Regions from separate parts of the Shewanella woodyi ATCC 51908 genome, predicted to be linked through region 1. Evidence: riboswitches for the same ligand, from Rfam matches in the RefSeq annotation. Region 1 holds a riboswitch; the other holds the start of a gene.

Region 1 (15,877 bases):
CAAGATGGACTCAGGAATGCACGGCAAGGGAACCTTGATGCAGACCATGGGAATTAAGATCTCTGAGATTGGTGATGACTACATGAAAGCCACCATGCCTGCGACCCCTGCAATACATAACCCGCTTGGGATTGTGCACGGTGGCGCGAATGTGGCGTTGGCCGAAACCGTTGCCAGCTACGCCGCTAACTTTGCTGTCGACTTTGAGCAGTATTACTGTGTGGGTCAGGAGATTAATGCCAATCACCTGAAGGCGTCACGTAATGGGACATTAACAGCGACAGCAAAAGCGGTCCATTTAGGTAAACGCAGTTCGGTTTGGGAGGTGCTTATCCATAACAGTGCTGGTGAGCTGTGCTGCATCTCTAGAATGACAGCGGCAGTCGTTAAGCGTTAACAATAAGTAGTACTCACTGTCGAGTAACGAGTCAAGTTAGCAGCATCTGCTGCTCTTTTGCAGTTGCTAGAATGACAGCGGCAGTCGTTAAGCGTTAACAATAAGTAGTACCCACTGTCGAGTAATGAGTCAAGTTAGCAGCATCTGCTGCTCTTTTGCAGTTGCTAGAATGACAGCGGCAGTCGTTAAGCGTTAACAATAAGTAGTACTCACTGTCGAGTAACGAGTCAAGTTAGCAGCATCTGCTGCTCTTTTGCAGTTGCTAGAATGACTGCTGCAGTCGTTAAGCGCTAGATTTTATATCTAATCATGATATGCATGATTAGATTTTCGTTATCAATATATTGTTATTTTCAGGTTAAATAGACTGTTCCATTGCCGGGATTTTGTTCATAATGGCCATTATTACCTTGGGGAGTATTGGAGAGCTTATGGATAGCGCAACCATTTGGGAATGGGTTGGATATCTGGCGTCGGTTGTTGTCGCAATATCGTTGATGATGTCTAATATTAAAAAGTTACGCTGGTGGAACCTCATCGGCGCAGCTCTGTTTGTGGCTTATGGTTTGGCGATTGGGGCAATCCCAGTGGCGCTAGTTAACTTTTTTATCGTGTTAATTGATGCTTATTACCTAGTTAAGCTCTATAAAGAGGAGCAGGCTGTATCTGGCTAATTCAGTGTTGAACACTTGTTGTTATTGAATTCAGGCACTGCCTGAATTCAACTCTTATCCTATTTACCCCCATCTTTTATGTACAAAAATTAATGCTAATCACTTGATGTAAAATAATTTTTTTGACTTAGATCAATATAGTTAAAGGTGAAAACCCCTACCGTTTAAGGATAAATCCTTGGGAGACATTGCTCTCCTTTTGTTTATCTTTGTTAATCGTAAAATCCTTTTAGTTTAATCTGTTTTAATCGTTTTGTTGTTTTGGTTGTTTTTACTATTATTACTCCATCGACATAGTTACTTATATAACTTGCTAATTGAAACTTTAGGAGTAGTGACCATGACAACTATTTATGACCTGATCGAAACTTGGATTAATGATAAGCGTGAAGATTCGCTTTCTTGATGTGCCGAGTGAAACCGTTTGTTTTCATGCTGATGTATTAATCTGACTGAATTTAAAAGATTTTTAGGCTGATAACTGACTTAATTATAATGATTGATGTGAGTTCTAGGAGTTTATTATGGATAAGAAGTTGACCACTGCGTTTGGCGCACCGGTACCCGACAACCAAAATGTGAAAACCGCGGGTAAACGCGGACCTATGCTACTTGAGAACGCTTGGTTTATTGAAAAGTTAGCCCATTTTGACCGCGAAGTGATCCCTGAGCGTCGTATGCATGCTAAAGGTTCAGGTGCATTCGGCCGTTTTACGGTAACCCATGATATTAGCGAATTTACTAAGGCCAAGTTATTTGAGTCTGTAGGTAAAGAGACTGAAGTTTTTGTTCGCTTCTCGACGGTAGCTGGTGAACGTGGTGCTGCTGATGCTGAGCGTGATATCCGCGGTTTTGCAATCAAGTTCTATACCGAGCAAGGTAACTGGGATCTCGTGGGGAATAACACCCCTGTTTTCTTCCTTAAAGATCCACTTAAGTTCCCAGATCTTAACCATGCGGTGAAGCGCGATCCATATACCAATATGCGCAGTGCTAACAACAACTGGGACTTCTGGACTCTATCGCCTGAGGCGCTACATCAGATCACAATGACGATGGGCGATCGTGGGATCCCTAAGACTTACCGTCATATGGATGGTTTCGGTTCTCATACATACAGCTTTATCAGCAAAGATGATAAGCGCTACTGGGTGAAGTTCCATTTTAAAACTCAGCAAGGTATTCAGAATCTGTCAGATAAAGAAGCGGCAGAGATCATCGCTAATGACCGTGAGAGTCATCAAGCGGACCTATTGAACTCAATCGATAAGGGTGATTTTCCTAAATGGACTCTCTATGTCCAGTTGATGGAGGAGACTGCGGCTGGTGATTGTCCGTTCAACCCGTTTGATCTGACCAAGGTTTGGCCACATAAAGATTATCCGCTAATTCAGGTGGGTGAGCTTGAGCTTAACCGTAATCCAGATAACTATTTTGCCGAAGTTGAGCAGGCGGCATTTGCCCCAACAACTATCGTACCTGGTATCGGTTTCTCACCGGATAAGATGTTGCAGGGACGTCTGTTCTCTTACGGTGATAGCCAGCGCTATCGTTTAGGGGTGAACCACAGTCATATTCCGGTTAACGCACCTAAATGTCCGTTCCACTCCTACCACAGAGATGGACAGATGCGTACCGATGGCAATGCTGGCCGCACCATAGGCTATGAGCCAAACACTCAGAGCCAATGGCAGGAGCAACCAGACTTTAGCGAGCCACCACTACAGATAGATGGTGATGCGGATGCTTATAGCCATAAAGATGATGATCACTACAGCCAAGCTGGTGACCTATTCAGATTAATGGGTAGCGATGAGCAGCAGAGATTGTTTGCTAATACGGCGGCCTCAGTAGGCGGCGCTGATAGACATATTCAGATAAGACACATACAGAATTGTATGAAAGCTGATGTGGCATACGGTGAAGGTCTAGCTAAGGTATTAGGAATTAGCGCTGACGAGCTATAACTCATTAGTTAACAGCTGCTGCGAGTGTCGAGTTACGAGCTAATAGCAGCTAAAGAGTTACTTATATTAAGGTTACGGGTAAGCATTGAGGTTATATCTCAGCGTTAACTCGTAACCTTTTTTGTTTGGCCTTAGCCCTTAGCTAGCGACTTGTCACTGTTTTTGATTAAAACAGCAGAGTTACCACACCCAGTAGGGCGAACAGCACGGCGCAGCCTCTGTGTATCAAGGTCATCGGCAATCTTTCTGCGCTAAAATGACCAGCTATCACCACAGGCACATTGGCGATCATCATGCCTAATGTTGTCCCCATCACGACCATTGCAAGTGCGTCATATTTGGCTGAAAGTACCACGGTCGCCACTTGAGTTTTGTCGCCCATCTCGGCGATAAAAAATAGAATAAAGGTGGCAAGGAAGGGCCCCATCTTATAAAAACGGCTCTGCTCCTCATCCACCTTGTCTGGAACTAATACCCAGAGTGCGATGGCAAAGAATGACCCTGCTACTAAATAACGTCCAAGCTCTGGGCTGATAAAGCTAATCGCCCATTGTCCTACCCAAGCTGCGGCAAAATGGTTGGCTAAGGTTGAGAGAAAAATGCCGAGAATAATAGCCGTTTTAGCACCGCTTAAATGACTGAATCTGGCCGCTAGAATAAGTGCTAGAAGTTGAGTTTTATCGCCGATTTCGGCAATAGCAACGGTGAGGGTTGATGCGAGTAGAGCTTCCACTTTAATGAATTCCTATTTAGGGGGCAAAAAATCCGAGTACAGCTAACCGGCCCCCTTAAAAATATTGATAACAATATCGGCGGTAACTGCACTCAGGTCTTGCCTAACAATCTCAGCTTAAGTGTGATTGTCGTGAACACCATGGCGATGTGGCCAAGTATGTTGATGTTCACCCAACTATTCTCTAATGGTAGAAAATCTTTGGTGGCTACTCCCCTGAAGTAGTGGACTCATTATACTGACTGGAAACCAGAGTGCAATCAGCTTTATTAGGGGGGATAGAATAGTTTAATTTCTTGGATACACTTGTTAAATATATGGTTTTCATGAATTTGATTAAGTGTTTGATTTTAAATGGTGATTAAAATTGACAGCGTTATCATTGTTACGTATTTTATGCCTGTCGGTGACGATAAGCAGAAGGTAAATTAGTCTGCCCTTATCTGCCGATATCCATGTATTTGGCAAACTAGCTGAAAAGTTAGGACGCAAAGCTTCCGGTCTAAGGTGCAGGACTCACTGAGTGCTCATTAAGATAGCGGGGTTGCCACGATAGATATATCTGGCTGAGAACCTATCTTAGCTATACCTATTGTGATCCGTTCAGTCCAAATACCACGTTTGTTTTTACCTTGCCTTTTTTTATGGGGGACAAGGTATTGAGTGGAGTGTGTTCAATGAGACATCAAAAATCGATTAATCAATCTATTAGCCTCTCTCTTGTTGCGAGTGCAGGTCTGTTAATGAGTTCTGCAGCCTTGGCTCATGGCTATGTAAAGAGCCCTGAGTCTAGAGCTTACGCTTGTAACCAAGGGGGAAATGTTAACTGCGGCGCGGTGCAGTGGGAGCCACAAAGTGTTGAGGGACCGTCGGGGTTTCCTGAGCTTGGGCCCGTTGACGGCAAGCTGGCCAGTGCCGGACAAGGGGCGTTTGCTCCGTTGGATGAGCAGAGTTCGACCCGATGGAGTCGATCGGACATTAGTGCTGGCTGGAATGAGTTTAGCTGGCAGTTTACCGCTAACCATGTGACCCGTAACTGGCGTTATTATCTGACTGAACAAAATTGGGATCCTAATAAACCACTGAGTCGCAGCAGTTTCGATCTGACTCCTTTTTGTGTGATTGAGGGAGATATGGTCCAGCCGCCTAAATTTGTCACCCATGAGTGTAACGTGCCGGCCAGAGCCAGTGGCTATCAGGTTATTCTGGCGCTGTGGGAGGTAGGCGATACCGCTAACAGCTTCTATAACGTTATTGATGTGAACTTTAATGATGGCAGCACCACGCCTGATACATGGAGTGATGTGGGCAATATTAACCCTGCGCTCGATCTTAAAGTGGGTGACAGCGCTATGACTCGGGTATTCACCGCTGAGGGGGAGCAGGTTTCAATGCAAACCAGCATCACCATAGAAAATACCCAGCAAGGGCTGAAAAATAACTGGCCCCATCTGTTAGCAACCGCGGTGAACCGCGAGCAAACTAAGATGAAGGCTGGTCAGAAAAGTGCTGCCGGTGAGATAGTCCCTGTCTATGGTAAGAATGAAATTTTTGCTAAAGACGGCAGTGGCATCAACCGAGTTGAAGTGGGCTTTGATATTGCGCCTGAACCAGGAAACAGCGTGGAGGTGAGCTCATTAGCAGATAGCTATGAGATAAATGAGGGGAAAGCCTTGGTGAGTTTCGATATCACCACCAATACCGATATGCAGGTTAGCGTGCAGCTTAGTAGCCATAATGGTCAGGCATCAGGTTTTCAGAGTCAGCAGGTAAACTCCACCACTGCATCATTTGAGATAGATGTGATTGAGCCTGCGGCGGGTCATTACCATATGTTGCTCAAGGCTGAGCCCACTCAAGGGGAGGTGATAGTGCAAAATCATGATCTTTTCCTGACTGAAGCGGCAGCTCCAGGTGATGCCGATTATGTGTTTCCTCAAGGCATTGCGGATTATCAGGCTGGCACCACAGTGTTTCAACCTAAAAATGGCAAGACTTACCAATGTAAGCCTTTCCCATACAGTGGCTACTGTATTCAATGGTCAGAAACTGCTACGGGTTTTGAGCCAGGTGTCGGCTCAGATTGGGGGCTAGCTTGGATTGAGCTTTAGCTCTGGGTTAGTTTTTAGTTAGATATGTAATTACAGGTCATCTCTAATGACCTGTAATTTATGTTTAGTTCAAGAGGCGTTATTTAACTTTCTGTTTATAAATCGTTGTAATTTTGAGCGTCAACTCTGTTTGTTCATAAGTGGCTTGCCGACTGGGTTTGGCTCTGTTACTGTCCCTCTCAGTCATTTTTAGAGAGTTGAGATGTAATGCAATCTGTATATCTGTTTTTTCCTCGATTTATTCAGCCTCAATGGCGTTGTCGATAGGGTAAAACAACTATTAACTAGTCATTGAGGCCAATTGCGATCACTAAGGTCAGTAGACCTGATTCGATTGGGGGCTGTTAATAATGATGAAATATCTTGCTAATACCACTCCTTCCAAGTCGTTCTAAATCAGACCTACCAAAAATCTAGAATAAAAATATATCTAACAGGACAAATTTGTGAATTTAAAAATGCTTGGCTCAATTGCCATCGTCGCCGGAACTGCGATTGGCGCAGGAATGTTAGCACTGCCTCTGGCGACCGCTGCACTGGGGATCATCCCAGCTATTCTGCTATTGGTCGTTATCTGGGGAGTTTCAGCTTACACCTCTTTGTTGATGCTTGAGGTAAACCTACGTACTGGTGTAGGTGACAATCTCCATGCCATTACAGGTAAGATTTTAGGCAAGCGGGGACAGCTAATACAGGGTGCGTCCTTCTTAAGTTTGCTGTTTGCCCTTACGGCAGCCTATCTGACAGGTGGCTCCTCCTTGCTGGTATTAAAAGCTGAGGCGATGTTTGGCATTGCTTTGGATAATCAGCTTGCGGTGGTGATATTTACCCTGACTTTAGGCCTGCTAGCCGCATTCGGTGTAGCTTGGGTCGACAAGGTTTCTCGTATTCTGTTTTCACTGATGATCGCCTTGCTAGTGATCACTGTGGGTTTCCTCTTACCTGAAATTAGCCCTTCACAGATGGCGATTGCGGCAATTGAAGAGGGTAAGGTTGATCTTTGGATGGCAGCCATCCCTGTTGTTTTCACCTCTTTTGGTTTCCATGTGTGTATCGCAACCTTAGTGCGTTACTTAGAGGGTGATGCATTAACGCTGCGCAAAGTACTTTTGATTGGCTCAACGTTACCGCTGCTGTGTTATGTGCTCTGGTTGTTAGTGACGTTAGGAACAGTGGGGGGAGAGCAGATCCATAGCTTTGGTGGCTCACTGCCTGCACTTATTACATCGCTGCAGGATATCGCCTCACAACCTTGGGTAAGTAAGTGTATTTCGCTGTTTGCTGACTTTGCTTTAGTGACCTCCTTTATCGGTGTGACCTTAAGTTTGTACGATTTTATCAGTGAGCTGACACGAGCGAAGAGTACCATTATGGGCCGAGTTCAAACTTGGTTAATCACCTTCGTTCCACCTGTGTTATGTGCGCTTTATATTCCTGAAGGCTTTGTTGCAGTACTCGGTTTTGCGGCTGTGCCTTTGGTATTTATCATCATCTTCTTGCCGATTGTAATGGTCTTGAAACAGCGCAAAGAGGTGACTGAAGGTTATCAAGTCTGCGGCGGTAAGCCAGCGTTAACGCTAGTGGGCTTGTTAGGGGCGGTGATTATTGCAGCCCAACTGATGGTGGCGCTTTAAGGGGTTGTACAAGCTCCTTTACTCTGGTTTTTATTTCGCTTTGTAAGGGATTAAGTCAAAGGGGTTGTAACCCACTTTGCCTATGATAAAGTCGAGCTCGAATATGCAAATATCGAGCTCGACTTTTTTTATGCCTTTTATACCGATTGGTATTACAGCAAGATGCAGTACTTGAAAGTAGTTATTTTAAAAAGACTTAAGTAAGTTTTACCCCACTAATAATTAAAAAATGGATTTAACAAAATGAAGAAATGGCTTCTCACCGTCGCTGTTGCTGCCTCATTTGGCGCACAGGCTGACGAAGGTATGTGGCAACCCTACCAGCTGCCAGCAATGGCTGACGAACTTAAAGCGAAAGGGTTGGAGATAGATGCAAAGTCTATCTCTAAGTTAACTGAGTTCCCGATGAATGCGGTGATCAGCCTTGGTGGCTGTACAGCATCATTTGTCTCTCCTAAAGGCCTTGCTGTGACTAACCATCACTGTGCTTATGGCTCAATTCAATATAATTCAACGCCAGAAAAAAACCTGCTTAAAGATGGTTTTTTAGCTAAGTCCTATGGTGAAGAGTTACAGGCGACACCGGGTTCACGTATCTATGTGACCGAAGCGGTGACCAATGTGACTGACAAGGTTAAAAAGGGGTTAGATAGCAAGGTAGGTAATGATTACTACTTAGGTATCGAGCAGAAAGAGAAGGCGTTAGTAGCCGAGTGTGAAGCCGAAGATGGCTACCGCTGTAAGGTTTATAGTTTTCATGGTGGCCTTGAGTATTACCTAGTGAAGCAGTTAGAGATCCGCGATGTGCGTCTGGTGTATAACCCAGCGGCAAGCGTAGGTAAGTACGGCGGCGATATCGATAACTGGATGTGGCCACGTCACACGGGTGATTTCTCCTTCTACCGTGGTTACGTCTCTAAAGATGGCAAGCCTGCCGATTTTAGCAAAGACAATGTGCCCTATGAGCCTAAGAGTTTCCTTAAGGTTTCAGCCAAAGGCGTGAGCGACGGTGATTTTGTGATGGTGGCAGGTTACCCTGGCCGCACTAACCGTTACCGTACTGCCAATGAGGTGGAGAACACGTTTGAGTGGGCCTACCCTGAAGGCAAAATGCTTCGTGAGCGCTTTATTGAGATCATCAAAGAGACTGCGCCTGAGGGGAGCGACGAGCGCATTAAGTATGAGAGCTTAATTGCTGGCTTAGCTAACTATGCTAAGAACTTCACCTCTATGATTGAGTTCTACGGTAAGTCGACCATGCTCGATGACCGTAAAGGGCGTGAGACAGACCTAGCCACTTGGATCAAGCAAGATAAGAAGCGCCAACAGCAGTATGGTAAAACCTTAGCTGAGCTAGATAAGTTGATTGCCGAAGGGCAGGAAAATCAAGCTCGTGACACCATCTTAGGCTATATCCGTTACACCACTATGGTGCCAACAGCGCGTAAACTCTACCGTTTAGCCAATGAGAAGCAACTTGATGATATGGCTCGTGAGCCAGGTTATCAGGAGCGTGACATGATAAGCTTCAAATCGCGTATGGAGCGTATCGATCGTCGCTATGCCGCCAGTGTCGATAAAGCAGTTCTGTTAGATATGCTTAAGCGTTATGCGGTACTGCCAGCAAGCGAGCGTATTCCTGCACTTGATAAGGTGTTTGGCATCGGCAAGATGTTAGATGCTAAGCAGCTCTCTAAAACGTTAGATACCATGTACGCTAACACTCAGTTGGGTGACATGGAGACTCGCCTAGCGTGGATGGATAAGTCAGTAGCTGACTTTAAAGCATCAAATGATCCTTTCATTCAGTTTGCGGTTGCCATGTATGACACCGATATGAAAGCAGAGAAGAAAGAGAAAGAGTTAGCGGGTAAGTTGATGAAGGTGCGTCCTCAATATATGGATGCGATTATCGCCTTTAATACTGAGCAAGGTAAGCCTGTTTATGCCGATGCTAACTCAAGCCTTCGCGTCACCGTGGGTCATGTGAAAGGCTACTCACCTGAAGATGGTCTGCGCGCGCTACCTTTCACCCGTCTTGAAGGTATCTTAGCTAAAGACACTGGTGTTTCTCCATTTGATGCACCTGCTAAGCAGCTTGAGCTAATTAAACAGAAGCAGTATGGCGATTTCTACATGAAGTCTATCGATTCTGTGCCTGTTAACTTCCTGTCGACTCTAGATACCACAGGTGGTAACTCAGGCTCACCGACCCTAAACGGCCGCGCTGAACTGGTTGGCCTACTGTTCGATGGCGTCTATGAGAGCATTATCGGAGATTGGGGTTACGATCCTGAGACTAATCGCTCTATCCAAGTCGATAGCCGCTACATGCTTTGGGTAATGAAGTATCTGGACAATGCAGATAACTTGTTAGCCGAAATGGAGATCGTTCACTAGCCTTAGGTTAGAGTCGCGGGCTTCGAACCACGAGAAGTTAGTTTCGAGCTAGGAACTGCTAGCGACGAGATACAAGTCTAGAAGGGCGCTTAAGTGAAAACTTAGCGCCTTTTTTACTTTGCTTAAACCAATTCTAGATACTTGTCGGATAACAAGTTTCAAGTATCTTTTTAAGTTGGGTTCATTGGGCTAGTTTCGTACTTAGCTTATTTGCTGAGCACCAAAGCTTCATTGGTGTTGGTTGCTTGCAGCAGGCTTAAGTGTAAACACTTCAGTGACACGCTATGAATATGTCCCTATACGCTCTGCGACATCATCCTTGATGTCGAAGGTCACAGCCGTGTTCACACCAGTTGTTAATCTCTTCGAATTAAATTTACTTGTAACTCGATTTTGGACAAAAACTTGCTGACTTGCCAGATAGCAAGTTTCAAATATCTTTTTAAGCTGGGTTCATAGGGTAGGGTTTGTATTTGACTAGCTTGTTGGAAATCATAACTTCATTGTTATCTATAGCCTGCGGCTCGCTGAACGTGTAAACACTTCTGCGACACGCTATGAATATGTCCCTATACGCTCTGCGACATCATCCTTGATGTCGAAGGTCACAGCCGCGTTCACACCAGTTGTTTATCTCTTCGATTTGATATTTTTGGACAGAAATGCGTTAGAGCAATGGATTTAATTAACAGGTCATTGATTAGAAAAAGTATCTTAAGTTGTTTTAAGGGACTAATTCGCTCCGACTCCTTTATCCGCTTGTTAGGCGCTGCTGATATTACTGACATAATCTATCAATTATACCTTCGAAATCTGGGAATTCGGCTTTTGCTTTTTCGACTATCTGACTAGCTGTACTTTTACTTGAAGGGGCGTACTCAGTTGCGAAACGAATAAAATCTTGACTTTTAGGTCGCTCAAGATCTGGGTAAGCAACTGCTTCATATGGACCTATACCATTAGCAAATAACCAAACATAGTCACTAAAACTCTGGGCAACCACACCAACCTCACCTTCGGACCCGAAGAATACTATAGGTTGCTCTAGCAAATCAGCATTCTTTCTTACACACCAGAATGCAACGTAACCACCCGTGCCATCTTGGCCATAGATCAGATATTCGTTACCGTCTAGAGTATCGTTTCCTGTCCATGCTTTAATCCAATCTGAAGTTTCTTCCTCGGAATAAAACTCATCGAATGGTTCAAAATCAATCCCTTCTCCATCAGCATAATCGATTTCAATTTCATGCAATTTTTTTAGTATTTCAGGAAAACTTCGATCCATGTTAAATCTCCAATTTTATCTATTCGCGCCCAATAAGCGCCTGCTAGCCTTTGAGGCCTTGTGCCGACCCAGCAGGCGCTTATTGGGTGGCTTTAATGCGATTGTTAGGCAGCGCTCAATCTGAAAATGGGCATGGTCTTTTGTGAATCATTTCGAAGTGATGAACTCTACATAGAACACTATATTTAACTGCCCCACGAGAACAATCTTCTCTTTTGCAGGGCGTATTAGGTCTTTCTTCGCCCAAGCTATCATAGAAATCTCGATCAAGCTTATTTCGATGCCCCTCTGGTGGTAATGGCTTAAACCCTGAATAAGGTAAGAAGGCATCGTATTCTACATAGTAGACAAATGACTCTAGAAGTAATTCCTCACTAAAATCGTCATCAAGATTTTCAGCACAGGCCGCAACACTCTCAATGGTGGCGGAATCAATAGTGGGTATTAGCCTCCTTTCTTTGGCAAATATAGGTTCATCTTCCTCATCCACTTCATGCTGCTCAAGAGAGTCGGCATCGATAATTATTCCAAGCGTATTTACTGTCCAATCGGAATTTTCAGGAAGATATAGCCAGCCTTCTTCAAGCCCGACTCTAGCTCGATTTAATATATTGATTAAAGGTTCCATGCTTCCCTGTATGCCTAACGCCCTGCTAATAAGTGAACCATGTGCTAGCAGGCGATTTGCTCAGCAAATGGCATGACAGCCTTGGTGAATCTGAATTCAGCAGCTTGTTATGAAAGTTTTCAAACTGGGCGAGCATTGATCACAGTACACATAGACAGTGCCAAAATCGCCCAATATTACAAAACCTTCTTCAAATTTATTTACTTCTTCTAACTCACCCAAAGTCGTCACATCAGTTTCAGAGTTCCAAACCAATCCAATCCTTAATTCAGAAAAGTCGATCTTAATGGCTGAACCGTCCGAGTTGTAAAATCGAACATTAATTGAGTCAAAATCGCAAGAAGAAACACGAACAACGAATTTCAGATATTGCCTATCTTGTGGAGCTTCGATGTTGATTACATCACCGCCAATGACTCTGTCCATATTAGCTCTCATAACATTTGTATACACGCCTTGCGCGTTTATCAAGTTAGACCAGTTAAAGTGTATGTGCTTAATCGTCTGATTTATAATTATTTACAACGATTAGCCTAAACACACCTTCTGGAAAAACGAGAATGCACACTTTGTTTGCCTCGTATCTCCTGCAAACCGAGCAAGCGCGTTTTTAGTTACTTGAATTTACATCTATTTCCACTCAATAACAAACCGTGAACTGATTGCACAAAATTTAGAGATTTACCGCACAAAACCGATACTACTGTATATAAGTGCAAACACTGATGAACTTAGAGGTTTTCGCTAAATGGAACCCATACCTTTCCGACTGATGAGAAAAGTATTACAAAGAGGTCAGTGCTACATAGTACAAATCAAAAGATAGCAATCAAAAGATAGGACAGGCATAACTTATAGACGATGCAAAAGCCTTTCTATAGCCAAAGTTTTACGTATTAGCGATTTACCCAGATAAGCCAAATGGAAGAGATACTCTTGCTTTTAGAACAGTAGGTGTAGGTGCGGCTACGAGTTTTGGCAGCATGGCCAGAAATGTTCCCTACATTTTCCGGCATTTCCCACATCCTTGTGGGTCAGAAGCTGCCGTAAAGCCCACAGGGCAGAAAATGTTCCAGACATTTTTCTGCATTTCCTACTATCCGTGTAGGTCAGACGTGCTAGTGGCGTCTCGTAGAAGTATCTGCACATAAGCACGCTGCCAGCGATAGATAACTATGAAGATACGACCTTCAATAACTCAGCCCAATACCAAAGCAGTCAAATAAACCAGCTCAGAAAATGTATTCAGCCTTCATTCGAAGACTAGACAACTTTGGGGCAAAAATCAGTTTCAAATCCCAACCAAGTAACGACAAATCGAAGAGATAAATGATCAGGTGTAAGTGAGATCGAGGACTTCGATTTCAAGGATGAAATCGCAGAGCGCCCAAGGATGGGTTTACAGCGTACCGAGAGATTACTTACACATAAGCACGCTGCAAGCGATAGATAACAATGAAGGTACAACCTTCAAACACAACACCAATTATCAAACCAGCCAGAAGCTAAATAAGAAAATGTATTCAGCCTTCATTCCAAGGCTGATTTAAGATTGATGAGTTCTGAAGATGTCAGTTGCCTCATCTCTCCCTCCTTGAGATCGCCAAGGGCTAAACTTTGGATCTTAACCCGCTTAAGATCGATAACCTTAAATCCTAATGCTTGTGACATACGGCGGATCTGCCGGTTTAGCCCTTGTGTCAGGGTTATCTCAAATTGGTCTTTGGCTAACCGTGTTAGTGTGCAGGGTAGAGTGGTGACATCTCGGTAGCTGACCCCTTGAGCCATTGCTTGGAGGAAGTTATCGTCAAAATCTCTGTCGACCCTGACATGGTAAATTTTGCTGTGGCCAAAATCTGGATGCATCAGAGTTTGAGTCAGTTCGCCATCATTGGTCAGCAGCAGAAGGCCGCGGGAATCTTTGTCTAAACGGCCTACGGGGTAGAGCCTTGGTGTTGCAGGCAGCAGATGCAATAGACTGCTAGAATCATCAATTAACAGACGAGAGTCGGTGCCTACCGCCTTGTGAAATGCCCAATACTCTTTCTCTTCTACTGCAGAGATAGGTGCGCCATCGAAGGTTAACTGTTCGCTACTCTCTATCCCCTGGGGCGTTTCAATTAGCGTCACTGTGTCGATATGGTTTGCTATGCGCCCCTCTATGGTGATTAAGCCGTCGCGTATATAGCGAGTTGCGGCTCTACGGGAGCACAGTCCGGTTTGGGCTAAGTATTTTGCTAGACGCATTTGGGTGGGATTGTGTTCCATCTATGTCGATGTTATTAGAAAGCTTGCCACTAGTTTACCACTTTTTTCAATGAGCCTTACGTGCTTACTGCTTTATGTGCTTACAGCTATAAGTGTAACAAGGCTACATGTCAGGAGTGTAGTTCTCATTAGAGAGCTTTCGGACCGTAAATGCTAAGACAACGCACCAGATCATGGTGATACTGGTCTGAAACCACATGTTTAGTGAAACCCAACAAAACTCGCCTTGGTCGTGTAGGCAGGGGATAAAGTCTAAGGTCTGCCAATCTAGCTGATAGATGAGTCCAGTTGCACTAATAAGTCCGAATACGCTGATGAGAAACAGGGGCGTTGAGCATAGTCCCTTGTGATTGAAACGCAGGCTGATGGTGAGCAGATACAGTACAAAGGTGCCCATAAGAAAGCTGGTAGAGACGAGGCGATGTTCATCGAGGTAGTTAATTGGAAACACACCGATAAGTATTATCGACATACCAACCCAGAAGCCTGCGATAGCGATGTAGTGACTGTAGTAGCCAAGTTTGAGCCGAAATAGGCCATACATGGAGAGCAAGATACAGGAGCCGGCGATGACCAGTGAGAGGTTGTAGATATAGGCGAGAGGAGAGTGGATATAATCGCCTAAATAATCAGCTCGTCTGAAAAATACCTCAGTGCCGATATGCTGATACTCCGCCCACACTGAGATTGAGATCCCGATGGCGGAGGTAAAAGCGCCAGCTAAAATCATCAAGACAACGAGTCTGTGAAGATCATAACGGGGCGAATGAGTATCGAGTTCTTGAGCCATCGAGTTCACTTTGTTAGGGATTAAAAAGCGTGCAGTAACTGCACCTTTATTTATTGAGGTTGTTGCCTCCAATGAGATATCCCTATCACTGTGATGCACCAAGATGCCCTAAATACTTTAGTACTACAATAGGACGATAGTGGTATCGAGCACAAAGTAATAGTAGTCGCTGAGGAGAAAAGCGTTAGAAATAAAAAAGGAGGGCTATTGTTCGCCCTCCTTTATAGTACTTATGACTTACTTATTTTTTATATGCTACTTCGATAACGATTAAGCGACTCGTTTACGTAAAATCACAATAGAAACAGCGACTACAGCTAAGATCATGCAGTACCAAGCGTGGGTGACCGCTTCTATCGGCGAGATACTGAAAACTGAAGCGATAAGTAGAGCCTGAGCACCGTAGGGGATAAGTCCCTGTATGATACAGGAGAAGATATCTAAGATGCTGGCAGCACGTTTAGGTGTGACCTGATGCTTCAGAGCCAACTCTTTTGCAATATCACCAGTAACGACAATAGAGACTGTGTTGTTAGCCACACAGGTGTTTGTTAGTGCCACTATGCCCGCCATGCCGAGTTCTGATGCGCGAGTCGATGCGCCGCCCTTAGCTTTAGAGAACTTAGCGATAAGCTTCTCTATCTGCTTGCTAACGAAGGCCAATCCACCTTGCTGCTGCATCAGTGCTGCCAGTCCTCCCACTAACATAGAGAGGATAAAGATCTCCTGCATATTACCAAAGCCCGCATAGATATCTTGGCCAAACTGGATCACGCCGTAATCCATGGTCAAAAGCCCAGTGATACCCGCCAGTAAGATCCCGATAGTCAGTACGACAAATACGTTTAAGCCTGAAACTGCTAGCAGCAAAATGGTTAGGTAGGGGATCACTTTGATAAAATCGATCTCTTGAGCGGCAACGTCAGCTTGCCCCTGTCCCGCTAAGGTAAAGAGAACGAGTGTGATGATAGAGGCTGGAATCGCGAA
Region 2 (15,877 bases), 2.6 Mb from region 1:
AGCTGAAGTGGCTGGTGCTATCGAGCTGGCTAAAAAAGCACACAGCAGTTGGTCACAAGTCTCTCCCCTCAATCGTTCACGGGTTTTGTTTAAATTTAAGGCCTTGGTTGAACAGAATATGGATGAGTTGGCAGAGCTCATTACCCGCGAACATGGCAAGGTTCTCGATGATGCTAAAGGCGAGATCATCCGTGGTCTTGAAGTGGTTGAGTTTGCCTGTGGTATCCCTCACCTATTAAAAGGTGAACATACAGAGCAGGTTGGCGGCGGCGTTGATGCTTGGTGTGTGAATCAATCTCTAGGTGTGGTCGCAGGTATTGCCCCGTTTAACTTTCCGGTAATGGTGCCTATGTGGATGTTCCCTATCGCCATTGCAGCTGGTAACACCTTTATCATGAAGCCTTCAGAGAAAGATCCAAGCTCAGTGATGCGTATGGCTCAGCTGCTCACCGAAGCGGGTCTTCCCGACGGCGTATTTAACGTGGTTAATGGCGATAAAGAAGCGGTTGATACCCTACTGAGCCATCCAGATATTCATGCGGTTAGCTTTGTCGGCTCAACACCGATTGCTGAATATATCTATGAGACCGCCTCTAAGCATGGCAAGCGCGTACAAGCGCTCGGTGGTGCAAAAAATCATATGTTACTGATGCCTGATGCAGATATCAATCAAGCAGTAGGTGCGCTAATGGGCGCGGCATTTGGCTCTGCTGGTGAGCGCTGCATGGCGATCTCAGTGGTACTTGCAGTGGGTGATTCTGGTGATGCGCTCGTCGAGAAACTGCTGCCTCAAATTCAAGCTTTAAGAGTGGGTAACGGAGTGACTCCAGAGATGGATATGGGGCCACTTATCTCAGCTCAACACCTGGCCAAAGTCACCAGTTATGTGGATACAGGCGTTGCCGAAGGAGCAAGTTTATTGGCCGATGGCCGCACACTCAGTGTCGAAGATCATGAGCAGGGTTACTTCTTAGGTGGTTGCCTCTTTGACAATGTCACCCCAGATATGACCATCTACAAGGAGGAGATCTTCGGTCCTGTACTCGCTATCGTGCGAGTAAAAGATTACGCCGAAGCCCTTGAGCTTATCAATGCACATGAGTTCGGTAATGGCACCGCTATCTTTACCCAAAGTGGTGAAGCCGCTCGTCACTTCTGCCATCACGTCCAAGTTGGAATGGTGGGAGTCAATGTTCCTATCCCGGTGCCAATGGCATTTCACAGCTTTGGCGGCTGGAAACGTTCACTCTTTGGTCCACTACATATGCATGGACCAGACGGCGTCCGTTTCTACACTAAACGTAAGGCGATAACCGCTCGCTGGCCAAAATCGAGTGAGGCAAAAGCTGAGTTTGTGATGCCGACAATGAAATAGAAGATATCTCCAATGCGCAGCGAGTCTGCGCATTGTTATTTCATTTACAACCCAAGATATCTAGGAACAGAATTTTGAATATTAATAGCATTGTCGACATATCAAACAACAAGACAGAGAGTGAACATTACCATTTAGATGACGAAAAGCTCATCTCAGGTAATCCTGCTCAAGCAGTAGAGAATCACTTTTCAAGTCCTTGTGACCAGTTTCATTGCGGCGTTTGGGAAAGTGAAAAAGGCAGCTGGAAGGTCAACTATACCGAGAGCGAATACTGCGAGATTTTAGCTGGCAGCAGCGTGATAACCGACGAGAATGGCAACACCATTACCGTGAATGAGGGAAGCCGCTTTGTGATCCCAGCTGGATTCTCTGGCACCTGGGAGGTGTTAGATAGTTGCAAGAAGATCTATGTCATGTTTGAAGCACCCCCCTAAACAATTGAAAAACATAGATAACTAACATAACGAATTGAAACTTAAGTTTCATAACCACCATGAGGTCTCAGCATTGATGCTGTTGTATGGTAACCATAAAACCCCTGTTACAGGGAGTTCATACAATAAAGTAAAATGGAGAAACTACCGTGTATAAAAAATTTAATAAAAAACGGATTGCCCAAGTTACCGGTCTTGTTCTGGCCACAGCGCTAATCTCACCAATCGCCTCAGCCGAAGTATCTGGCGAAGTCAGCTTAACTAACGACTATCGTTTCCGTGGTGTGTCACAAACAGCAAGTAACTTTGCCATTCAAGCAGGCGTTGATTGGAGCCACGACAGTGGTTTCTTCCTTGGAGCTTGGGCGAGTAATGTCGACTTCGATGAACCTGATTATAATGGACCAGATATTGAACTTGATATCTACGCAGGTTACTACGGCGAGCTCAATGATGACTTAAGCTATGATGTCACACTATATCGTTACAACTATCCTGGTGACAGTGATTTAGATTACTTAGAGGCCAGCATAGGTGTTGATTTCAGCGGTTTCCGCTTGGCTTATTGGTACACCAATGATTACGGTGGAAGCGATCTGGATCTGCATTATACCGAAGTTAACTACTCCTACGAATTCTATGAAAACTGGAGCTTAGATCTCCATTACGGCTACAACTTTGGTGATGGTATTGATGATGGTGAAGGCTTCGATAGCTATGCTGATTACTCTATCGGTGTTTCTACTGAGGTTGCTGGTATTGGTTTATCACTTGCTTGGCTAGACACTGACATTAGTGATGATAATCAGGTCACAGATGATCTGTATAATACCGAAGGTACTGTGCTTGCTTCTGTCAGCTACGCTTTCTAAATTAATACTAATAACAGAGCATTAGATCAAAAAACCGCCATCAGGCGGTTTTTTATTGAATTCTATTGCCACTACTTAATATCATTGAGTCTAGGTGATCTCCCTTTACTTACCCGCTCCTCGAGTTGACGCCAACTCAATCCTAAATTGATATGATTATCACGTCGTTCAGGAAAGCTCTCAGATAAGCTCTCAATTAACTCGGCCTGTTGGTGACACAATTTAGCCCAGCGCTCAGCATTCGATACAAACATAGCGTTATCCTTAACAGTTAAGCTCCGTGAGTATAGAAGAGACTTAGATAAACGTGATCTAATCTACTATGAAAATGTTAAATCAAAGCGTATCTTTACATAAAAGGAGGCCTATATGACGCCAGATGTACTAAAAGTAATCTTTATTCTTGTTGGATTGTTTCTTGTTTATAAACTTATATTTAGCGGCAAGAAGGGCCTGACTATTTTCGAAATGCATTTCAAGGACGGACGGCTCATCTCCCATAAAGGTAAGATCCCTGAAAAGTTTCAAAAAGAGTGCCGCGCCATCGCCAAGTCTGAAAAGCTGACCTGTTCAGTAAGATGTGAAAAATCTGGCGCAGTTCGATTGCATGTATCAGCCAATGTCAGCGACGGTGTGACTCAGCGAATTCGTAACGTTTTCCCCTTCGAGTACTATGATAAAAAGAAAGTAGATAATAGTCGTCAAGCGGGTTAACGCTATCAATAAATAAGGTGGCATAAGCCACCTTTTTTCGTTAATTCAAATTGTTATCAGTGAGATAAGCCTTTAACGTCTTTTCGCCACTCATCCTCTCTTCCCTCTTTAATGAGTCGCTCATTATGCTCAATCATAGGGTCTGCCTTTGAATCCAATACATCTTGCTGCGGCTCCTGTTCAACATTGATATCTACAGTGTCATAAACAGATGTGGCGCAGGCCGAGATACCCAATAGCGTAGTGAGCAGGAGTACATTTTTCAGATTCATTTTCTTACCCTTTTTTATCTTGATTAACGTTAGCCATACCGTTTCTTGCAGCAAATAGCTCCAATCCCCAAACAAGCGCAACACCACAAATTAATGCAGCCACAGCCCAGGCGATATGGGCTGGCTGACCTGTGATCTGTTCAAACTGTAATGGAGACAAGTTTTGCTCTAAGAGCGGAACCTGCTGACCTGAAGAGTTTGTGCGCCAAGTGAGAACCTCTTTCCATGGCCATATCTTACCTAAAGTGCCAAGCATTAAGCCGGTCAAAAAGATAAGAGTACCGTCATGGAACTTACGAAGCAGAGCCGATAGGAGATGACTGAAGGTGAGCAGACCAAAGATACAACCCGATGCAAAAATGGCTAAAATTGTAATATCGAAGTTCTTAGCAGCCGCGAGTACTGAAGGGTAAAGTCCTAAAAGTAATAGAATAAAGCTCCCAGAGATACCAGGAAGCAACATGGCGCAGATGGCGATACTGCCACCAATAAAGATATTCAAATAGGTCATTTCAAGTGCGATAGGGCTTAACATGGTGATCCCCCAAGCAAACACAGTACCTAGAGCAAACAGTACAAGCCTGATGAAAGAGAAGCCTTTAACCTGCTTCAACATATGGACAACGGAGATGAGGATCAGTCCAAAAAAGAAGGACCAGACGGGAATTGGGTGAGTTTCTAAGAGGTAAGTAATTAACTTTGATAGAGAAAAAATACTTGTCAGAATGCCACCAAAAACACAGACAAGAAAAGGGCCATTAATATACTCAAACGCCTGCTTAACTCCCTGCTCTCTAATCACAGAGATTAACTTAGGATTGATCCTTCGAATACTCTCAAGCAAGGTATCTAAAATCCCGGTAATAAAAGCGATAGTTCCGCCTGACACACCGGGAACCACATCTGCAGCTCCCATCGCCATTCCTTTTAAATAGGTAAGCAGGTAATTCAATTTGTATCCTTAAAAATGAGCAATTACGAAAAAGGGGATTATACGTTTCAAAGATAGACAAGTGAAAATGAAGTTTGGTTCATTTTAAAAATAGATCGCTAAATTCAATATTTATCCAATCAAAAAGAGATATTGTTAATCCCATGTTATTCAGATAACCTAACTCATCCGACCAGAACAATAAAAATCAGGCGATATCGAGATGACAACACAGAAACCTACTAAGGTGATGGCCCTGTATAACAGAGTAACCCGATTTCCTTTCGGCAATAAGATCTTCTCTATCATGGTGGCACGCATGGCTCCCTACTTTGGCACGATTAAACCTCTTATCACCGAACTTAGGCCCCATAGATGTGAGTGTTTAATTAAGAAACGCCATGCTGTTCACAACCATATTAAAACCGTCCATGTGATCGCCATCTGTAATGGGCTAGAGATGGCAATGGGGGTGATGGCAGAGGCATCTATTCCCCATCACTTAAGATGGATACCTAAAGGAATGAGCTTAGACTATACCGCCAAAGCTGGAAGTGATATTCGCTGCGTTGCCCAGGTAAATCCTGAGCAGTGGGTACCGGGTGATCTTATGGTACCTGTCACGGCCTATGACTCAGAGGGAGTGGTGGTAGTAAAAGGCGAGATAAAACTGTGGATCTCAGAAAAGCCAGCGAAACACTAACACTAACACTAACACTAACACTAACAGATGTAACCTACTGTTTTTTTAGATTAATATTCCGGTCATGCAGGGCCGGAATATTTCATTGTATTAAGCCAATATTATCGCCCTTCAAAGCGTCCGATTAATTTGGTGATCACCTTTAAAGTAATCAACAGCTCCTCCTCAGAAATCCCCTCTACGGCATCATGGCCCCAAGGAATAAGTGACTCAGATAACAATGCAAAAAGCGCTGCGCCTTTTGCCGTTCTAACGATTAATTTGGCTGTCTTATGCTCAGGGTTACTTTCAAAGGTGACAATCTCTAATTTCACCAACTCATTGGCGATACGTTGGACACTCTGCCTTGTCTGCCCCATGGTTCTGGCAATTTGCGATACGGTTTGAGGGGACTTTTCTACCGCTCCTAAAATCTTCCATCTGGCACTTGTCAGTCCTACTGGCTGACTCAAATTATCTCCTTCGGTGACGAGTAACCCATTTAACCTGAAAATGCTCAAAACCAACTGAGTAAAACCTTCATGTTCAGTCATCCTAACCCCCACATATCAGCCCCATAGAAGAGGGGATATACTAGCAAAATGACAACAAACTGTCAAAGTTGACAAGATAATATCAGTCTATATAATGAACAATATCGACAGCATACTGTCACTATAAGAATAATGAATGACACTACGAGAAATTGAAAGGGATAAACATGAAAACCAAACTTCATCTACTCGCTGCCCTGACAGCGACACTCTGTATCGCCACCTTCTTCAGCTTCAGTTTAATAGGTGAAATTTTTGGTACCCACGCCTTTATTATTCAAGTCAAAAGCAACATAGTATTCCCTGGGCTCTTTATCTTGATCCCAGCCATGGCTCTCACTGGAATAACAGGCAATCTGTTGACCAACGGCGTCAAGAGTAAAATAATTAAACAGAAACTTTTTAGAATGAAGATAGCCGCAGCAAACGGCATCTTGATACTGCTTCCAGCGGCACTTCTATTGAATTATTGGGCTCAAGAGGGTCAATTTGATGTTTATTTTTACCTTCTACAGGCTATTGAGCTAATTGCAGGCGCCACTAACCTCTTTCTCCTCAGTAAAAATGCGATAGCAGGTAGACGATTAACGGCGAATAAAAGAGCAAGAAAACTTGAAGCTAATTAATCTCGATAAGAATAGGGTCATCACCATACTCCAAGCTAGGACTGTCTGATAAACTGCTAACACTTAAAGTACCAAGTTAGATTCTCTATGAAATTCAAAGGCAAGCTTGTTCAGTGGGATGACGTAAAAGGGTTTGGTTTCATCCAACCCTTAGGTCAGCAAACTCAGGTTTTTGTTCATATCAAATCCTTCAAATATCAACCAAGACGCCCACAGCTCCAAGACACCGTAACCTTTACTCTCACAAAGGATAAGCAAGGGCGCGAAACGGCTCATCAGGCCAAGATTATCGATGCAAAAGCTAAAGCACACTTATTAAGAAAAACGCCGAGCCAAGGTAAGTTCAGCCTTTTACTGATCCTTTCCTTAGCCGCATCCCTTGCGATGGCTCTATATCACGACCTGCTGCCCAGCTTTTCTCCTCTTATCTACCTTTTGATGAGTACCATCACCTTTATCGCCTACGCCTTGGATAAATCCGCAGCACGCAAAGGCAGGTGGAGAACTAAGGAGAGCACACTGCAGTTAATGGCGCTACTGGGAGGCTGGCCAGGGGCTCTACTCGCTCAGAGTTGGCTTAGGCATAAATCACAGAAAGTCAGCTTCAGAGTCACACTCTGGTGCATGATCGTACTCAATAGTGCTTCCCTATACTGGTTTACCTCCAGTATGGGACAAACTTGGCTACAAGCGCTTTAATCGTCTCCATTACAGTAACCCCCTTGCTTTGGGACTATAGTCATTGCAAAACCTATATTTACCCCTGTTAAGCTATTCGATATCATGGCTGACGAATTTCCCTTAAACGAATATAAATTATGAAAATGCTGTTAGCTGTTGTCGTTATCGCCTGCGTTATCTTTTACTTCTTCACCTCTATGAACAACCAAAAAGCTGCCCAGGAAAATATTAAGATTGGCGCAAGCTTCTTAGCTGAAAACAAAGACAATGAAGGGGTAGTTGAAACCCTTTCAGGACTTCAATACAAGGTGTTAGCGAAAGGGGATGGAACCGTTCATCCTAAAGCCAGCGACACAGTCACCGTCCATTACCACGGCACCTTAATTGACGGAACTGTATTTGACAGTTCAGTGGAGCGAGGCGAGCCTATCGCATTCCCACTCAACCGCGTCATCAAAGGTTGGACCGAAGGTGTTCAGTTAATGGTAACAGGTGAGAAGGTCCGCTTCTTTATCCCAAGTACCTTAGCCTATGGGAATCGCAGCACAGGTAAAATAGTCGGTGGTTCAGTGCTAATTTTTGATGTTGAACTGATCAGTATCGATTAATGGTTACGCCACGCTATCCAAGATGTAAAACGCGCCTCTAAGGCGCGTTTTAATTTTAACAATAAAGACTTAGGCTATCTCGCTATCCAAGCATCTTGCCATGCAACGCCTACTCCGGGTTCATATGCCCATGATGCGCCAGCGCACCAAGCTGTATAGGGATATGGTTTACATTCATAAACTCCACCAGCATGAGAAACTCGCTCTCCCGCCACATAAGCATAACCAGCTTGATAAGGCACTTCCCCATCAGGGGGCGTACCGCCACTGACTGTAACCAGCACATTATGGTTAATCGACGCGCTTAGCCCCGCATCGTCGGTCACCTCAAGAGAGACTGATATGGTTTCTGTGCTGCTAGGGCTTGGTAAAGTTAATAACAATGATGCTTGCTCAACAGAGGGGGCACTTGCACCAATAGGTAAGCTCCAGCGGTAATTGAGCACTCCACCTTCAGGATCGCTAGACTGGGACGCTGACAGAGTGATAACCGCTCCACTTTCTGCTTCACTCACTCCCTGAATATTAGCTGTTGGCGCTTGATTAACCGGATCTGTGGGATCCGTTGGCGTACCAGAATCATCGATGACAACCTCTGGGAAAAAGTGCATCAAACAGCCCTGATAATCACCGGGCTTAAAAGCACTATAACGAGTCTGATACCCCACCAACTTACAGGCATAGCTTTTGCCACCATTGGGATTTCCTGCAATATATGACCAATCTTGCTCCCAATAGATCAACATGGCACCTGCCCCTTGGTTATCAAAAGGCTTCATATCCTTGCAACCTAGCACCTCACTGGCTTCCACTGGAACGCCAAGATATTGCGCATGTGCTTGATAATACTCAATCCGATTCAGCGATTGCGGCTTCTCACTGCCTGAACCACACTCAATGCCACCATTAATAATATGGGTGGTTGCGCCAAATCCAGCTGAGAGTCCATTTTGTGTATCTCGTGCATTGGGCTGCCACGTTCCATCGATAACATGCAACATTGAAGGTTTAGGTGGTTGGGGGTAAGTAAAGAAAAACACTGCACTGGCTAGGTTCAGCCAGGTATCGGCCACCATTTCAGGGTTATTGAGCAAAGTACTGACATCACCAAACATGGCATCAGAGAAAGGCCCATAGTTATAGTTGTAGGAGAGCTGCTTAGCGCCGCGTCCAAAATAGCTCTTATAACTGCCATCAGCAAAGGTGCCGCAAGGCCAAACCTGCCCTTGCCAAGTGTCAGGGCTGCACTCCATATTGTAACCACCGCGCTTGGTTTCATCCCAACCCACTTCACGCACCCAATAAAGGCCCTGTCGCCATTGTGGCTCAGTCATCCACTTATCATGGGCACCGGTTTCCTGTGCAAAATGGGCAAACATGGTAGCTAGGGATTTACGGCAGATAGCATCGGCATCACGATTATCTATGTATGAACCACATAAAGCGGGAAACTTAGCCGCGGCTTGCAACAAACCTTGATAGGTATATTCAGCAGCGCGAACAGGAAAAAGAAACTCAAACTGTGTTTCACTCAACACAGACTCTAGGCGCTTAACATTATCCGGATTGTTAGGGCTCAAGGGGATAATGGCGTCGACAATAGCATTGTCTCTGGTCGCGATAGATGACTTCACCGCTCTCATCAAGGGAAAGTCGGTCAAAGCAGACTCTTTGGCATCAACCTCTGCCAGAGTAAAATGCACAGGCTCTGCGGCAAAAAGCGTTATAGGACTCAAAGTGGTTAAAATAGCTAAGGATAGGTAATGTTTCATGGTGACTCACTTAAAGCACTGCAACCAACGAAAGCGGCTCACAAGATGCGAATTAACACAGCTTAGCCATGAAAGATGAGTGCTTAGGTATATAGTAAGGAAGGAAAATAGGGGGAAGTGATCCCCCTACTTAATGGAAGTGATAACTTAGTTGGCTGTCGCCCCTAAATCATTCCACACAGAGGCAACACCAGGCTCTTCACCTTTTGTCCACCACTTGGCTTGCCAAGTATGTCCATTATGGGTTGTCTGTTCGCCACCGTTATAGGCGACTCCCGCATTCCAGCCCATCTCAACACTACTTTGAAGTGTCCACTGATCAGCTGTCACTGTCGGCTCATTACCTTGAGTCCAATATTTAGCCTTCCAGACTAAACAGTTATGACTCACTGTATCACCGCCGTTATAAACAAGTGTGCTATCCCAAGCTGGGTGATTAACCGCATCAGGATCGCTTGTTTCACAACCGCCACTGGTTGGCGCTTTCACGGTTAATACCGTTTGAGCCGACGCGTCAAGAGAGCCATCGGATACCAGTACACTTAATGTATAAGTGGTATCTTCTATCACAGCAGGCGCAGTCACAACTAGTGTATCACTAGATTGCCCAGTAGCAGTTAAGCCAGCAGGCACTGTCCAGCTATAAGTAAGCGCATCACCATCAGCATCACTGCCACTTGCAACTATGCTCACCTGTTGAGCAGAATCAACCACAACATTGGCATCGAGTGACACCTCTGGTGCACGGTTAGCTTGCGGTGCCATATTGGTAACAGTCGTTGCCGCAGTAGCCGATAAACCTTCAGGGTCGGTCACCGTTAGCGAGAACCCATAGACAACATCTGCATCTGTCGCATTAAGGCTAATGCTGGCTTGGGCCATATCAGCATTAACTAAGCTCACTGCAGGCCCGGAGGTTTGCGACCAGACATAGGTTAATGCCTTAGCTTCAGGATCTCGTGACAGACTGCCATCAAGGATAACATCGCTAGGGCCAGTTACACTTTGCGAGCTGCCTGCATTAGCAATCGGCGCTTTATTTGCAGGTGGATTGGTTCCCTCACCATGACCTAAACCTTCATGCATAGCATTGAGAATATCGCCATTATCTGCATCAATCTCCCATGAGAACAACCCGCCTAACTGGTTTGCAGTAACATATTGTCCCTTAGCTTTAACGGAGCGAGCATCATCAAAAGTGATCAGATCGCCAGTCGAAGCCTTAAAGACGTAAGGCGCTTCAGCAACCTCATCATACTCATATTGCCACTCACCAGACATGTACTCGTTGACTATCTGACGATAATCAACCACTCCATCTTCCCAAGTCCCTTTCACTTTACCCGTCGCAGTGCCAGTAAATGGATTGCCATCTTGGTAGCCGTTCACACCTGTCCAGCCGCGGCCATACATAGCTGCGCCAACGACAATCTTCTCAGGAGTCACACCTTGAGCAAGCAGTGCATTAACACCGATATGAGTGGTATTCTTAGTATCTGGTTTCCAACTAGCCGCATATAGGGCTGTCTGATGGTTTAGATCGGTATTGGACCAGCCGCCGTAGAAGTCGTAGCTCATCAGGAAGATGTTATCCATATATTGCTGAGCGGCCTGATAATCGACCATAGCTATCTTTTCTGCGCCAGCACTGATTGCAGAGGTAAGCTCATAGGTTCTACCTGTTTCGGCACTCAACTCATCAAGCATGGCTCTTAGCTCTTTCATCAAGAGCACATAGGTTTCACCGTCATTGACAGGATCGCCTAAATTCGGATTTGCGCCATTACCACCAGGAAATTCCCAATCAATATCGACACCATCGAAGAACTTCCAGGTCTGCAAAAACTCTTTAACCGAAGCGACAAAACGGTCACGTTTAACTTTATCACCAAGGAAATAGAAAGGATCTGACAGAGTCCAGCCACCTACTGAAGGTAAGATTTTAAGATCTGGTTGTGCTTGTTTTAACGCCATCAACTGGCCAAAGTTACCCTTGTATGGGTCGGCATATTCACTGACACCTGCTTGTGGCATCTGAACTGCTGCCCATGGGTCGTGAATCGCCACTTTGAAATCTTCACGGCCACTACAGGCTCGTTGTAGCGCTTGGAAGCTCCTCTCAATCTCTTTCAAACTGTCGTTGATGCCATCACCGCCACAGATAGGGGTGAAGCCATACAAAATATGCGTTAGGTTTTGCGCTGGCATCTTGTCTACAGGGAATTTACGGCCATATACACCCCACTCAACAAAGTAACTGCCGACCACTTTGCCAGACTTGTTTACATAAGGTCTATTGTTCTCCCCCAGTTGAGTATCAAGGGGTAAAAGATGACTCCCATCGGTATCGGCAACAATGATCTCTTTAGCATCACTGAGTGTACAACCCTGTGCATTACAGAGCTCAATCTGCATCTGGTAGCGACCACCTTGACTGATATTGAATGTGGCAGAACCTGATGCAGTAGAGCTGCCCGACCAGACCTCTACCCCATCAAATAAAACCTTAGCCGTATCGCCCAGCTCCCCTGACCACAAGTTCCAGTTAACCGATACTTCTGCGGCATCTTTAACGGTAACAAGTTGATTGTAAGCGGTAGCTGCTTGATTGACCTCAATAATAGAAAAGTTAGTTTCGCCCCAGCCGATCGTTGGTTTACCGGGTACTGATGCATATGCCGACGAGGCAAATACACTCGCTACGACAAGCGCAGCCGATGAGAGTTTAGTGTTAAACATAGGGTATCCTTATTGCTTTATATTTTTATAAGTATTCAATAAGGCAAACAAAGCATGAACAGGAGAAAACCTATTCTTAATACCATAAACACCCAGTACATAGACCTTTTCGGTTCTTATCGTTACTAGGCTCTTCATGAAGAAACTTCCTGTAACATCCCCGCTATCATAGGTACCAAAATAACGTTAAGAGTGCGACCCTCTCAAACACTATCCCCTTAGACCGGAAGCTTTGCGTCCCAACCTTTCGATTGGTTTGCCTTTGTACATTTACAAGTTACTGCTTTGGATGACAACGCTGTCATCTGTTATTTAGGATAGACTTAATTTAACTACATATGCAACACAATAATTTAACATATTTTAAATTGTTGATTTTAATCGCTTAAAAATACGTATTTTAAGATTAAATGCTGAAAGTGAATTTTAATGAAGAAAAAGAGTAATACTAATCAGTATAAATTTATCGGTATGAAACAAGATAAGGCATCCACTGGATTTAGATGCCTTATCTGCAGGTAAGAATATTCGCTTTACGCTTCGTAACCAAAAGGATCATCAATGGAATGAGCAGGCTGAGTAAACCAAACTGGGCCTGTCTCTGTCATATAGAAATGATCTTCATGACGAACACCAAACTCTCCAGGAACACACAACATAGGTTCATTACTGAAACACATGCCTGCTGCCAGAGGAGTTTGATCGTTAAGCACTAAATAGGGCCATTCATGGATATCTAAGCCGATACCATGACCAGTTCGGTGTGGAAGACCCGGCAGGTTATAACCAGGGCCAAAACCTGCGGCTTCAAGTACATCACGGGCTGCTCTGTCGACACTTGCGCAGGTCGAACCAATTTTAGCGGCATCAAATGCGGCTAACTGCGCATCCTGTTCATATTGCCATAGCTCACGTTGACGAGCGCTTGGCGTGCCAAAAACAAAGGTGCGGGTAATATCGGAGTTATAGCCTTGTAGCTGACACCCTGTATCGATAAGTACAGTATCATTTAACTCAAGTACTTTAGGCGACTTAACCCCGTGTGGATAAGCACTGTCTTCACCAAATAGAACGATGCAGAAGTAAGAACCAGCAGGAGCACCAACTCGCTTGTGGGCCTCATGAATAAAGGCCTCAACCTCACCAACACTTATCCCTTCATGTAAAATACGGGCAACGGCTTTATGTACCTCTAACGTCATATCTTTAGCACGCTGCAATAGGCTAAGTTCAACCTCAGATTTGATCATTCTACAGCCTGCAGTCACAGGTTTTGCGTTCACATATTCAAATTGATTATGAGCTTGACGAACACCATCAAAGATAAAGAAAGCTGCCGACTCATCGATGCCTACCTTGCCACTGTTGACACCCATCTGTATTAGCGCATCACCAAACAGTGAATAGGGGCTCTCATCTTCATGCCAAGTATTCACTTTACCTTTAACAACCATAAAGCCTTCAAGGGTATCAAGCTCAAAAGCTGGAGCGATATATTCAAGTTTACCCTTTGCCGGAATAATGGCTCCCACCATACGCTCGCTCGCGTACCAACGAGTACCAGTAAAGTAGTACAGATTAGTCCCAGCATTGACATAGATAGCCTCGATTCCCTCGGCTGTCATCAAGGCCTGCGCCTTCTCAATACGACGGCTATATTCATCATAACTAATAGGACCAGTGCCCTCTGTCATGTCGGTTAATTTCGCTAACTCTTGCTCTGCGGTTGAACCGCCTACACCTAAGGTCATCTGCTTACCCTTTCTATTTTTTATACTAGGAAACCCTATGGCTTCCAGGCTTGCTCGACAAGTTAGTCAAAACCGATTAACTGTCCAGTCATGAGAGAGGCTCCTTTCTAGCATAAAATATACAAAGTGTCAGCGAATAGTTCATCGTTATGCTCAAGATATCGCGGGTATGTCTGAAAATGTCATAGATAGGTTTAATTACAGCTTCTATCTAACATCACTTTTAGCCCTCGACAAACTATAGTCTCCATGTCGTCGACCCTTGCAACTTTAGCTTGTGAAAGTGGGGCTGTTAGCGCCATCTCATTCAGGGCTGAGATGCAACCTCGATAGTAATCGGCATTATTCATCATGCCACCGGCTAGCCAGATACGATTAGGGTTAAACAGGTTAACGGCCCAAGCCATCCCCATGCCTAAATAACTTCCTGCACGAAATAGATCAGCCTGAGACTTTATCTCACGAGTTTGAATGGAACCGCCACTTGCCAACTGCTCCAGACTAAACTCTCCCGACTCAGTCATTACTCGGCAGTGACCTAACTCTCCCGCCAGACCGTGAGCACCAGTAAATAGCTTGCCATTAATTGAGATAGCCATACCAATCCCAGTACCGCACATCACTAGCAGTTCACAATCATGCCTGCTATCAGTAACGGCCTGCATGCCCGCATCAATATCATTGACGATCAATACTGTTTGAGCTTGAGTGTTGATATCACTCTTAGATAGACCATTTAACCCGATAAGAGATTTACTCGAAAGCAGCTGGTTATCCTGAACTAGACCAGGCAGTGCGATGGCTAAACGGTAATCTTTAAAACCATAATCTGACTCCAACTCCTGAAGTTGTTGGTTGAGACTATCTATATTGAAATGTTCGCCGGTTGGAATTTTATACTGCTCGGTTCGCCCATCAAAATGCATCTCAAAGAGTGCTTTGCTGCCACCGATATCGACCGTTACTGTTTGCATCACTCTCTCCACGACTCTACCTAAAACAGGTAGAGGAAACACGCCAGTTTGAAACAAAATTCTACCATAAATTTACAAAAGAGAGGGATAGCTTTTCACTAAACATTATCTCTAACTATTTGCATTGATTGAATTTGCACTCCAGTGATAAGTGGAGGTAAAGACTTATTCGACAGCGCTGGCTCGACTGTTTTCACTAAAGCGCCACCAAGCCATCAGGAGAAGTTGCAATGCAATAAAGGGGATACAGATATTGAGCAGTAACTGCCAACCTAACTGATGTATTACCCAGCCAGCACTTAATGATGCTAAAGCTTGCGCACCAAAGACCAAGGTGTCATTTAACGCCTGAACCTTAAAGCCCTCGCCTGCACGGTAACACTGAGGCAGAAGCACAGTGCCACCGACAAACAATAGATTCCAACCCAAGCCGAGTAACACCAGAGCCACCCAGTAGTTAAGCAGTTCGCTTCCCGCCAGCGCAATAACTATGGTCACCAGATAAGCAGTTAATCCAATCAACATCATTCTTGTGACTCCCCACTTAGCCACCAAGTACCCAGTAAATAGGGAGGGAAGATACATGGCAATAATATGACTCTGGATCACCCACTTAGTGTCGGCCAAAGAGTAATGTTCATTGTGATGCATATGCAGTGGCGTTGCCGTCATCACAAAGCTCATCATGGCAAAGCCTATCATGGCGCCCGCAATAGCAACCCAGATTTTAGGCTGATTCAAGATGGTACCAAAAGCACGTATCTCACTTTGATCAACATCTTGATGAGCCAGATTAGCTCGATTGGGCTCACGATAAAATGAGAGCGTAAAAGCTGCCAGTAAACAGATGAAGGTGAGGAACATAAAAGCGCCTACATAGGGAATATCA

Evidence for each region. A riboswitch is a leader RNA that binds a small molecule or an ion and turns the genes downstream of it on or off. The one in region 1 is predicted to bind cyclic di-GMP.
Region 2: it holds a riboswitch for cyclic di-GMP, as region 1 does, so the genes downstream of both, SWOO_RS05590 (glycosyl hydrolase family 18 protein) here and gbpA (N-acetylglucosamine-binding protein GbpA) in region 1, are expected to answer to the same signal.

What each region holds. Positions count from the first base shown of each region.
Region 1 is NC_010506.1:4,717,215-4,733,091, reverse strand. It holds gene SWOO_RS19945 (PaaI family thioesterase) at 1-397, shown strand, start outside; gene SWOO_RS19940 (YgjV family protein) at 793-1,071, shown strand; gene SWOO_RS19935 (catalase) at 1,596-3,038, shown strand; gene SWOO_RS19930 (TMEM165/GDT1 family protein) at 3,205-3,771, opposite strand; yybP-ykoY riboswitch at 3,877-4,000, opposite strand; cyclic di-GMP riboswitch class I at 4,225-4,323, shown strand; gene gbpA (N-acetylglucosamine-binding protein GbpA) at 4,449-5,882, shown strand; gene SWOO_RS19920 (aromatic amino acid transport family protein) at 6,341-7,516, shown strand; gene SWOO_RS19915 (S46 family peptidase) at 7,760-9,916, shown strand; gene SWOO_RS19910 (SMI1/KNR4 family protein) at 10,695-11,204, opposite strand; gene SWOO_RS19905 (DUF7716 domain-containing protein) at 11,320-11,832, opposite strand; gene SWOO_RS19900 (hypothetical protein) at 11,929-12,258, opposite strand; gene SWOO_RS19895 (pseudouridine synthase) at 13,363-14,079, opposite strand; gene SWOO_RS19890 (DUF998 domain-containing protein) at 14,204-14,890, opposite strand; gene SWOO_RS19885 (Na+/H+ antiporter NhaC family protein) at 15,161-15,877, opposite strand, start outside.
Region 2 is NC_010506.1:1,415,596-1,431,472, reverse strand. It holds gene SWOO_RS05655 (CoA-acylating methylmalonate-semialdehyde dehydrogenase) at 1-1,375, shown strand, start outside; gene SWOO_RS05650 (cupin domain-containing protein) at 1,450-1,812, shown strand; gene SWOO_RS05645 (TorF family putative porin) at 1,962-2,684, shown strand; gene SWOO_RS05640 (hypothetical protein) at 2,756-2,938, opposite strand; gene SWOO_RS05635 (DUF3634 family protein) at 3,054-3,398, shown strand; gene SWOO_RS05630 (hypothetical protein) at 3,455-3,670, opposite strand; gene SWOO_RS05625 (DUF368 domain-containing protein) at 3,675-4,622, opposite strand; gene SWOO_RS05620 (hotdog fold domain-containing protein) at 4,825-5,304, shown strand; gene SWOO_RS05615 (MarR family winged helix-turn-helix transcriptional regulator) at 5,406-5,837, opposite strand; gene SWOO_RS05610 (hypothetical protein) at 6,005-6,463, shown strand; gene SWOO_RS05605 (DUF1294 domain-containing protein) at 6,551-7,162, shown strand; gene SWOO_RS05600 (FKBP-type peptidyl-prolyl cis-trans isomerase) at 7,282-7,752, shown strand; gene SWOO_RS05595 (chitinase) at 7,827-9,524, opposite strand; gene SWOO_RS05590 (glycosyl hydrolase family 18 protein) at 9,672-12,263, opposite strand; cyclic di-GMP riboswitch class I at 12,414-12,534, opposite strand; gene SWOO_RS05585 (M24 family metallopeptidase) at 12,797-14,014, opposite strand; gene SWOO_RS05580 (ROK family protein) at 14,209-14,988, opposite strand; gene SWOO_RS05575 (MFS transporter) at 15,154-15,877, opposite strand, start outside.